DNA from 3 places in the Bradyrhizobium sp. SZCCHNR1017 genome. Region 1 is predicted to be linked to each of the others. Evidence: predicted binding sites of a transcription regulator. Region 1 holds the regulator's gene; each other region holds the start of a gene.
What was found. Region 1 encodes PhoB, which activates phosphate uptake and scavenging genes when phosphate is short. Its sites were predicted from a motif close to TGTCATNNANCTGTCAT; they were not measured.

Region 1 (3,244 bases):
CGACGGCAGCGCGTCCTTCAGCACGATCAACGCCCAATCGGCGGGCGAGCGGTCGAGCGACCACCTGTCGTGCCGGGTCGGGACGAAATCGGGCGCCACGATCAGCTTGTCGGCGACCGACGATGCCGCCGGCGTGCCCCTGTTCATGCCGGCCAGGAAGCGGACGTTGCCGGGGCTGACCTGCGCCACGCCGTTGAACACGCAATGCGCCGCGGTGAGCACGACGCGCGGCGCGACCAGCGTGCCGGTGCACCAGCCGCCGGTCGAGTATTGCGCGACGGTGACGACGCCGATCGACGACGCCGGCCACGAGGTGGGATCGACGACCTCGCCGATGTGGCGGTCGAGCCCGAGCAGTTGCTCCGGACGCGGAGCGGCGATGCCGGCCTCCGCCGATTCCGGCTTCGGCCGCCAGGCCGCAATGGCACTCTGGGCCTGGACGCGCTGCGGCTCGGTCAACTTGACCCGCTGCACGTCGCGGCCGGCCGATCGCACGCCGCTACGGCCCGCCATCACCAGCCAGGCATAGCCCTGCACGACGTCCTGTTTCACACCGCGGCCGTCGAGCAGCATCAGGCCGAGCATGTATTGCGACTGGGCGAAGCCCTGCGCCGCGGCGCGGCTGAACCAGCGGCCGGCTTCGCCGTAATTGCTCGCAACACCTTCGCCATTGACGTAGGCGATGCCGAGATAGTGTTGCGCGACGGCGAGCCCCTGATCGGCGGCCTTGCGGTACCACGCCAGCGCCTCGGCGGGGTTGCGCGGTTGGCCCCAGCCGAAGGCGTGCATGAAGCCGACGTCGAACTGCGCCCGCGCATCGCCCTTGGCGGCCAGCGGCAGCAGCCGTCGCATCGCCGCCGCATGCTGCCCGTTGCCTGCCGCCGCGACCGCGTCTTCGAGCTCGGCGGCCGTGGCGCCCGCCGCGCCGCCGAGCAGCACGGCAAGAGATATGATGATGGTCTTGATCAAGGGCGTCCGCTGGGACCGAAACATCGTGACGGGCCACGAAGCAGACACGATCAAGACGGCGGCGGCGTGGCGGAAAGCGGACCGCGATCTCCTCAATCGGGCCGCCTCGCGCCTCACACCTGCTTCGTCCACGCGCCGGATCGCCCCTTACACCTGCTCGCTCTTGGCGAAGCGATCATCGAGCGCATAACCGGCGCCGCGCACGGTGCGGATCGGGTCCTGCTCGCGGCCGGGATTGAGCAGCTTGCGCAGGCGGCCGATATGGACGTCGACGGTGCGCTCGTCGATGTAGATGTCGCGGCCCCAGACACTGTCGAGCAGCTGCTCGCGGCTGAACACGCGGCCGGGATGCTCCAGGAAGAACTCGAGCAGGCGGTATTCGGTCGGACCGAGATCGATCGGCCTACCAGAGCGCGCCACGCGGCGTTTCTCGCGGTCGAGCTCGATGTCGCCATAGGACAGCACGGTCGCCAGCCGCTCCGGACTCGCCCGCCTCAGCAGGCCTTTCACCCGCGCCAGGAGCTCCGGCACCGAGAACGGCTTGACGATGTAGTCGTCGGCGCCGGTCGCGAGGCCGCGCACGCGCTCGCTCTCCTCGCCGCGTGCGGTGAGCATGATGATCGGCAACTGCCGGGTCTCGGTCCGCGCCCGCAGGCGGCGGCACAGCTCGATGCCGGACAGGCCCGGCAGCATCCAGTCGAGCACGACGAGATCGGGAACACGCTCCTTCAAGCGCGTGTCGGCTTCGTCGCCGCGCGCCACGGTCTCGACCTCGTAGCCTTCGGCCTCGAGGTTGTAGCGCAGCAGCGTCGTCAGCGCCTCCTCGTCCTCCACCACCAGAATTCGGGCGCCCATGTCTGAACCGTCTCTCTCAGTTGCCGGGGATCGTCGATGCGAAGCTCGTCATGTCGCCCTTCGGGCGCTTGTCCATGATCTGCTGGCCTTCGATCATATAGAACACCGTCTCGGCGATGTTGGTCGCGTGATCGCCGATGCGCTCGATATTCTTGGCGCAGAACATCAGGTGGATGCAGAACGAGATGTTGCGCGGATCCTCCATCATGTAGGTCAGGAGCTCGCGGAACAGCGAGGTGCAGATGGCATCGACTTCCTCATCGCCCTTCCACACCGTCATCGCCGCCGGCAAATCGTGCGCGGCATAGGCGTCCAGCACCGTCTTGACCTGCGACTGCACGAGATCGGTCATGTGCTCGAGCCCGCGGATCAGCTTCAGCGGATGGAAGTCGCTCTCCAGCGCCGCGACGCGCTTGCCGATGTTCTTGGCGAGATCGCCGATGCGCTCCAGATCGGTCGCCACGCGCATCGCGCCGACGATCTCACGCAGGTCGACCGCCATCGGCTGTCGCCGGGCGATGGTAAGAACGGCGCGCTCCTCGATGATGCGCTGCAGCTTGTCGACCTCGGCGTCGGTGGCGACCACCTTCTGGCCGAGCGCGATGTCGCGCCGCACCAGCGCATCGACGGAATCGACGATCAGCCGCTCCGCGAGGCCGCCCATCTCCGATACCAGACGGGTGAGGTCCTGCAGATCGCTGTCGAACGCCTTGGCGGTATGTTCACTGGCCATGATGATCTCCTGAAGACAATGTCGTCGGCGTCAGCCGAACCGGCCGGTGATGTAATCCTGGGTCCGCCGATCACTCGGCGAGGTGAAGATCTTGCTGGTGTCGTCGAACTCGATCAGCTCGCCGAGATACATGAAGGCGGTCTTGTCGGAGACGCGCGCCGCCTGCTGCATGTTATGCGTCACGATGGCGATCGTATAGTTTTCGGCGAGTTCCTGGATCAGCTCCTCGACCTTGGCGGTCGAGATCGGATCGAGCGCCGAGCACGGCTCGTCGAACAGGATCACCTCCGGCCGGACCGCCACGGTACGCGCGATGCACAGCCGCTGCTGCTGGCCGCCGGACAGCGACAGGCCCGAGGCGTTGAGCTTGTCCTTGACCTCGTTCCACAGCGCGCCGCCGCGCAGCGCCTTCTCGACCCGGTCGTCCATCTCCGACTTGGAGATCTTCTCATAGAGCCGGATGCCGAAGGCGATGTTCTCGTAGATTGTCATCGGGAACGGCGTCGGCTTCTGGAACACCATGCCGACCCGGGCACGCAGCAGGTTCAGATCGAGCTTGGGATCGAGGATGTTGGTGTTGTCGAGCATCAGCTGCCCGGTCGCCCGCTGCCCCGGATAGAGATCGTACATCCGGTTGAAGATGCGCAGCAGCGTCGACTTGCCGCAGCCGGACGGGCCGATGAACGC
Region 2 (3,244 bases), on a different contig from region 1:
CCAATCACCAGTCCGGCTGCCGGAAACCAGACCGACGCCCGTGCAAGATCGTCCGGTCGCGACTCAGCGACCCGCGGTGTCGGCAGCCGTGTCAGGAACTGCAATGCGATCCAGAATTCACGCAGACTCATGGCTGGATGATCTCGACGATTTCGCCCCAAGATACACCATCACCGCCCAGCCCGGCTTCGAGCGTGATCCGCGTGCCGGGCCGGATGCGCAGGCTCCACAGCTGGCGCAGCGGCCAGCCGAGCAGATGCGAGAGCGCTGCGCGCATGGCGCCGCCATGCGCAACCACCAGAACCGGCGCAGGCTCGGGCCGGGCAAGGATACGATGTGTTGCGCGCGCCACTCGCGCCTGCAAATCGGACCAGCTCTCACCGCCCGGCGCCCGGACCTCAGCATCGGCATGGAAGGTGTCGAGCAAGGCTTCGCCTCCGGGCTCCGCGGCGATGTCGCGATGCGTCCGCCCGTCCCAGAGGCCGAAATCGAGCTCGCTCCAATCCGCGTCGATGTCCAGCGCGCAGCCGGTCAGCCGGGCATAATCCTCCGCGGCCGCACGTGCGCGCGCCAACGGCGAGCTGACGACGCTGTGCCAGATCCGGCTCCGCGTCTGCCGCCGGAATTGATCCCAGCCGGGCTCGCTGAGCGGCGGGTCGGTACGGCCGTCGAGATGGCCGTCCCGTCCTGTCGTCCCGTGCCGCAGCAGATCGATCCGCATCAGGCTTCGCGACCCGATACGGCGGCCTCGGCGAACGTCGCCATGCCGTTGTGGAGTGCGCAGGCGAGCCGGATGATCGGCAGCGCAGTGGCGGCGCCCGAGGCCTCGCCAAGCCGCAGATCGAGGTCGATCAGCGGACGGGCACCGAGCGCATCGAGCACGATGGCGTGGCCGCGCTCGGCCGAGCGATGCGAGAACAGCAGCCACGGACGGCAGGAGGGATTGAGGCGGACGGCGACCAGCGCCGCGACCGAGACGATGAAGCCGTCGACCAGCACCGGCCAGCGCCGCTGCGCGGCGGCGACGATCGCGCCGGCCATCGCAATGATCTCGAAGCCGCCGACGGCAGCCAGGACGTCCGCGACGGCCGCTCCCGCCGTGAGCCCGTGTCGCCCCAACGCATCGGCAATCACCGCGGCCTTCCTCGCCCGCCCGGCGGCGTCGAGCCCGGTGCCGCTGCCGACGATGTCCGCGGGCGCGCATGACAGCAGCGCAGCGGCGATCGCTGCCGCCGACGTCGTGTTGCCGATCCCCATCTCGCCGAAGATCACGAGCTGCGGCGCGTGATCGGCCTGCCGCGCCACCGCGCGCCGTCCGGCGTCGGCCGCGAACGCAACCTCCTCCGGCGTCAGCGCCGCCCCGGTGCTGAAGTCGCGCGTGCCGCGCCGCGGCTTGTCGACGACGACACCGGGCACCGGCTCATCCGCCAGCGTACCGACATCGACCACCTCGAGCGGACAGCCCAGGCTGCGCACCAGCACCGAGATCGCCGCGCCACCGGCCGCGAAGTTGTGCAGCATCTGCACCGTCACTTCCGGCGGATACGCCGACACGCCCCGTGCCGCGATGCCATGGTCCCCCGCGAACAGCACCACCGGGACCCTATCGGCCCCCGGCCGCTCCAACGCCTGCAGCGCCGCCAGCTCGACCGCCACCTGCTCCAATCGCCCAAGGGCGCCAATCGGCTTGGTCAACTGGGCCTGGCGTTCCAGCGCCGCCTGCCGATGGAGCTCGGACGGGGCCACACAATCAAGGCTGATCCATTCGGGAAGCACCACGGATCCTTTCAGCATCACTCGGGTTCAGGACGATTGCCACTGCGAGGCGGCCGAGACAAGCTCCGTGAGGCGCCCTATTGTCATCGAACCGTCATCGAACGTGACGACAGGTGGCTGCCCACGCAGCCCGAAAGACTCTCATGGAATACTTCCGCCGTTTCACCTTCCTGTTCGCCGCGCCGGTCTTCGAGACCGACGACCTTGCGGGCGTCCGCTTCAACCAGATCATCGAGGAGATCCAGCGCTCGGGCTTCGAGGTGGTGCGCGCCCGCAAGCTGGAGGACGCCGAGATCGCCGTGCAGACGGATGCCGCGATCGGCTGCATGGTTGTCGATTGGGGCAAGAAGGGCCTGGAAGGCAAGACGGCGTCGCTGATCAACCTGATGCGCCGTCGCGGACTGGACTTCCCGATCATCCTCCTGATCCGCCGCAAGCGGTTCGAGGATCTGCCGGTCGAGGTGCTCGACTTCATCGACGGATACGTCTTCCTGTCGGAGGAGACTCCCGCCTTCATCGCCAAGAACCTGGTCAGCCGGCTGAAGCAATATGCCGAGACACTGAAGACGCCATTCTTCGGCGCGCTGGTCGACTACGCCGAGGAAGGCAACCAGCTCTGGACCTGCCCCGGCCACAATGGCGGCGTGTTCTATAGCCGCAGCCCGATCGGTCGGGTGTTCGTCGAGCATCTCGGCGAGGCCGTGTTCCGGGACGACCTCGACAATTCCGTGCTCGATCTCGGCGATCTCCTGACCCATGAGGGGCCGGCGCTGCGCGCGCAGAAGGAAGCGGCGCAGATCTTTGGCGCCGAGAAGACCTATTTCGTCCTCAACGGTACCTCGACCTCCAACAAGGTCGTGCTCGGGGCCCTGGTCACCGACGGCGACCTCGTGCTGTTCGACCGCAACAACCACAAGGCCGCCCATCACGGCGCGCTGCTGATCTCCGGCGGCGTCCCGATCTACGTCCCAACGGTTCGCAACCCCTGGGGCCTGATCGGCCCGATGCGCTGGGATCTGCTCGATGAGGAGCACCTCCGGCAACAGATCCGCGACAACCCGCTGGTCAGGGACCCCGACGCTTGGCGCAAGCCACGCCCATTCCGCGTCGCAGTGGTCGAGCAGTGCACCTATGACGGCACGATCCACAGCGCCGAGATGATCCTGAAGCGGATCGGGCACCTCTGCGACTACATCATGTTCGACGAGGCCTGGGCGGGCTTCATGAAATTCCACCCGCTCTACGCCGGCCGCTTCGCCATGGGCCTCGGCGATCTCGGGCCCGACGCTCCCGGCATCATCGCCACGCAATCGACCCACAAGCAGCTCGCGAGTTTCTCCCAGGCATCGCAGATCCACGTCAAGGACCGCCACATCAAGGGACAGCGGCGGCGGATCGAGCATCGCCGCTTCAACGAAAGCTTCATGCAGCACGCCTCGACCTCGCCGTTCTACCCGCTGTTCGCCTC
Region 3 (3,244 bases), on a different contig from region 1:
GCGCATTCGGCGCCTCGGCACGGGCCGGCGGCTCCGGCTCGGCGCCGGCCGCCAACTGCGGATCGAGCAGCCGATGCGTATAGTCGAAGGTCGGCCCGAGCACCTGGCCGCCCGGAATGTCCTTGAAGGTCGACGAGACGCGCCGCTGCACCCGCATCGCACCGGTGTCGACCGGCTCGGTTGCACCGAAGCGCGGCAGGGTCGCGCGGAAGGCACGCACCAGGAAGATCGCCTCGATCAGATCACCGCGTGCCTGCTTGATTGCGAGCGACGCGAGCTCGCGGTCGTACAGCGAGCCCTCGGTCATCACGCGATCGACGGCAAGCCCCAACTGCTCGGAGATCTGCGCCAGCGAAAGTTCGGGCACATCGCGATCACCCCGGCGTTCATGCGCCAGCAGCCGGTGCGCGTTCTCGATGGCGCGCTCGCCACCCTTGACGGCAACATACATGCCTCACTCTCCTGCGGAAACGAGTCGGGTCGTTCGCGGGATGGCGACGATGGACGAGCCATCGACCAGCACCACATCGACACCACGCGGAAACAGCTTCTCATTGATCGACAGCCGCTCGAACAGATCGGCGGGCGCGACCGTTGCACGGAACGATGTCGCCCCGTCGATGCCTGGACCGCGCAGCTTGAACGCCGGCCCCTCGGACAAGCTCGGCACCTGCAGGATCAGCGTCGTCGAGCGATCAGGGTATTCAGCACTGCCGAGCGCGAATGAATTCAGATCAGGCAGCGCTTCGGGGTCCGCCGCCACCGCAAAGCAGGCGAGCGCGGCATCGGCGACGATCGGCGCCCCGGTGTGAAACTTGAGCCAGGCGCCGACCTCGGGCGTGCCGGCGAGCGGCGCATCGAGCCAGATCGGCGTATCGTGATCGAACAAGGTCAACGCGATCGCGGCAGCACCAGGCATCAACGACGACGGCCGGCCGACATCGCCCTCGACCTGCCGCACATTGCCCGGACGCGCCATGGCCTCCATGACGGTACGGAAGGTGGATTGCGCGGACAGAACATTGTCGGCGAAACCGTGTTGCAGATCGGAAGCCGCGAGACCCATCAGCCCTCTCCTCGCACCATGGTGTAGAAATCGACACGCGTGGCCGCAGCCTCCTCCGCTCGATGCTCCCGCGATGCGCGCATCTGCTCCTGCAGCGGCGCGACCACCTGAGTCTCGATCGATCGCGCATGGCTCGACGACTGGATCATCGCGTCACACAGCGCCATCAGACGCGCCTTGCCGGCGTCTCGTCCGAGCACATAGCCGAACCCGACCTCGCCGCTCTCCAGCCGTACCGCGGCGCGCGACACCGTCGCTTCGCCGACATTGAACGGCGCACCATCACCGCCGATCCGGCCCCGCAGCATCACGAGACCATTCTCCGCCGGACGCAGGTCGCGATACTCAGGCAGCGCCAGTCCGTCGAGCCTGGCGCGGATGTCCGCATGCGAGGCATGCGCCAATACCCGCATCGCCGTCCTGCGCCGGTCCTGCATCGCGGTCTCGCCCTCCATCTTCACCTCGAACTTGCTATCGCGAAGTTGTCTATGTTAATAGACAACTTCGTAACGAAGCGCCATGACTGTTTGATGACATGGGCGTGATTTTCAGGTCGCGCAGCGGAGAACCGCAGATGAGCATGCAGGGCGCCGACTCGGGCGTGGCACTGTGGCGCCGGGTGGCCGACGGCATCGAGCGCGACATCGCCGACGGCCGCTTCGCGGCCGGCACCCGCCTGCCCGGCGAGACCGAGATCGCCGAAACCTACCGCGTCAACCGTCATACGGTGCGTCGCGCGCTCGCGACCTTGGCCGAGCGCGGCCTCGTGCGCGCCGAGCGCGGCAGCGGCACTTATGTCGAAGCGCCTCGTCTGTCATATCCCCTGAGATCGCGAACCAGGTTCTCCGAGATCGTGGGCGCCGGCGGGCGCGAGCCGCGCGGACAGTTGATCGCAGCGTCCGAAGAGTCGGCGACGCGCGAACTCGCGCACGCGCTCCGACTGAAGACGGGGGCGCCGCTGGTCCGAATCGAGGCACTGCGTCTTGCCGACAAGACCCCCATCTGCGTCAGCACGTCCTGGCTGTCGTCCGAGCGATTTCCCGAGGCCGGCCACATCTTCGCATCGCTCCGCTCGATGACGGCGCTGCTTGCGAATTACGGCATTCGCGACTATCGCCGCGGCGCGACCAGGATCACGGCGGCCATCGCCGACGCGAGCGACGCCGCACGGCTCGACCTCGCGCTGGGCCGTCCGGTGCTGGTGGTCGACAGCACCGACATCGATGCCGATGGGACGCCGCTGGTCAGCAAGCGCTCGCGCTTCGCGGCGGAGCGCGTGACGTTCGAGGTCGAGAGCTAGACCAGACCCCGCCGCCTCGCTTCGTTCTTGCGCCCTCAGTCGATGAGCGTGCCGTCCTGATTGAAGAACGGATGCGGCCCGTCGAAATCCCCGATCGGCACCTGATGCGTGACGACCGTTCCAAATCCCGGTCCTGGAAACCAGGCATGAAGGTGAAAGGCCGGTGGCTCGATCCGGAAGGATGGCGGACGAAGCTCGGCCAGGTCGAGCGCGACGGCATGGTTCGGTGCCGGGCAGATCGTGCAGGGGATGCCCGCAAACCGGGTCAGCGTCGCGCGATGAACGTGACCGCACCCGATCAGTTGCACCCGCGGATGGCGCGTGAGGACGGCCGCGAGATCGTCGGCGTTGCGCAGGTTCTGCCGGTCCATGTGCCAGATGCCAGTGGCGAACGGCGGGTGGTGCAGAAACAGCAGGGCCGGCCTTTCGCTGGATCCGGACAGCGCGGCGTCGAGCCATTGCAGACTCGCTTCATCGAGCTCGCCATGCGGATGGCCGGGCACGCTGGAATCGAGCAGAAGCAGATCGAGATCGGCCAACTCCACGCACCGGTTCAGCGGACCGGTGGGGTGACCATGCAGAGCGTCCGGAAACGCCGCGCGCATCAGCTCGCGTGAATCGTGATTGCCGGGCACGGCGACGAATGGAGTTCCAAGCTCGACGAGAATATCCTTGAGATGATCGTACTCGGCCGACGACGGCGTATCGACGAGATCGCCCGAGATCACCACCAGATCGAGCTTCGGCTCGAACCGGTTGAGCTCCGTGATGCAACGGGTCAACGCGCGCGCCGTATCGACGCGGCGGTAGGCGAGCCGGCCGGGCGCCTTGATGTGCAGGTCGGATATCTGGGCGATGACGACGGGGCTCTTGGTCAT

Region 2: a site for PhoB is predicted at 1,858-1,874, ahead of QW863_RS34255 (Orn/Lys/Arg decarboxylase N-terminal domain-containing protein). Genes of this name have one in related genera too.
Region 3: a site for PhoB is predicted at 1,586-1,602, ahead of phnF (phosphonate metabolism transcriptional regulator PhnF). Genes of this name have one in related genera too.

Annotation. Positions count from the first base shown of each region.
Region 1 is NZ_JAUHIR010000012.1:242,342-245,585, forward strand. Features, by position in the region: gene QW863_RS26760 (trypsin-like serine protease) at 1-969, opposite strand, end outside; gene phoB (phosphate regulon transcriptional regulator PhoB) at 1,117-1,824, opposite strand; gene phoU (phosphate signaling complex protein PhoU) at 1,841-2,557, opposite strand; gene pstB (phosphate ABC transporter ATP-binding protein PstB) at 2,588-3,244, opposite strand, start outside.
Region 2 is NZ_JAUHIR010000025.1:44,157-47,400, forward strand. Features, by position in the region: gene QW863_RS34240 (adenosylcobinamide-GDP ribazoletransferase) at 1-131, opposite strand, end outside; gene QW863_RS34245 (histidine phosphatase family protein) at 128-721, opposite strand; gene cobT (nicotinate-nucleotide--dimethylbenzimidazole phosphoribosyltransferase) at 721-1,776, opposite strand; gene QW863_RS34255 (Orn/Lys/Arg decarboxylase N-terminal domain-containing protein) at 1,920-3,244, shown strand, end outside.
Region 3 is NZ_JAUHIR010000010.1:158,413-161,656, forward strand. Features, by position in the region: gene QW863_RS23930 (carbon-phosphorus lyase complex subunit PhnI) at 1-451, opposite strand, end outside; gene phnH (phosphonate C-P lyase system protein PhnH) at 455-1,066, opposite strand; gene phnG (phosphonate C-P lyase system protein PhnG) at 1,066-1,521, opposite strand; gene phnF (phosphonate metabolism transcriptional regulator PhnF) at 1,641-2,366, shown strand; gene QW863_RS23950 (phosphodiesterase) at 2,402-3,244, opposite strand.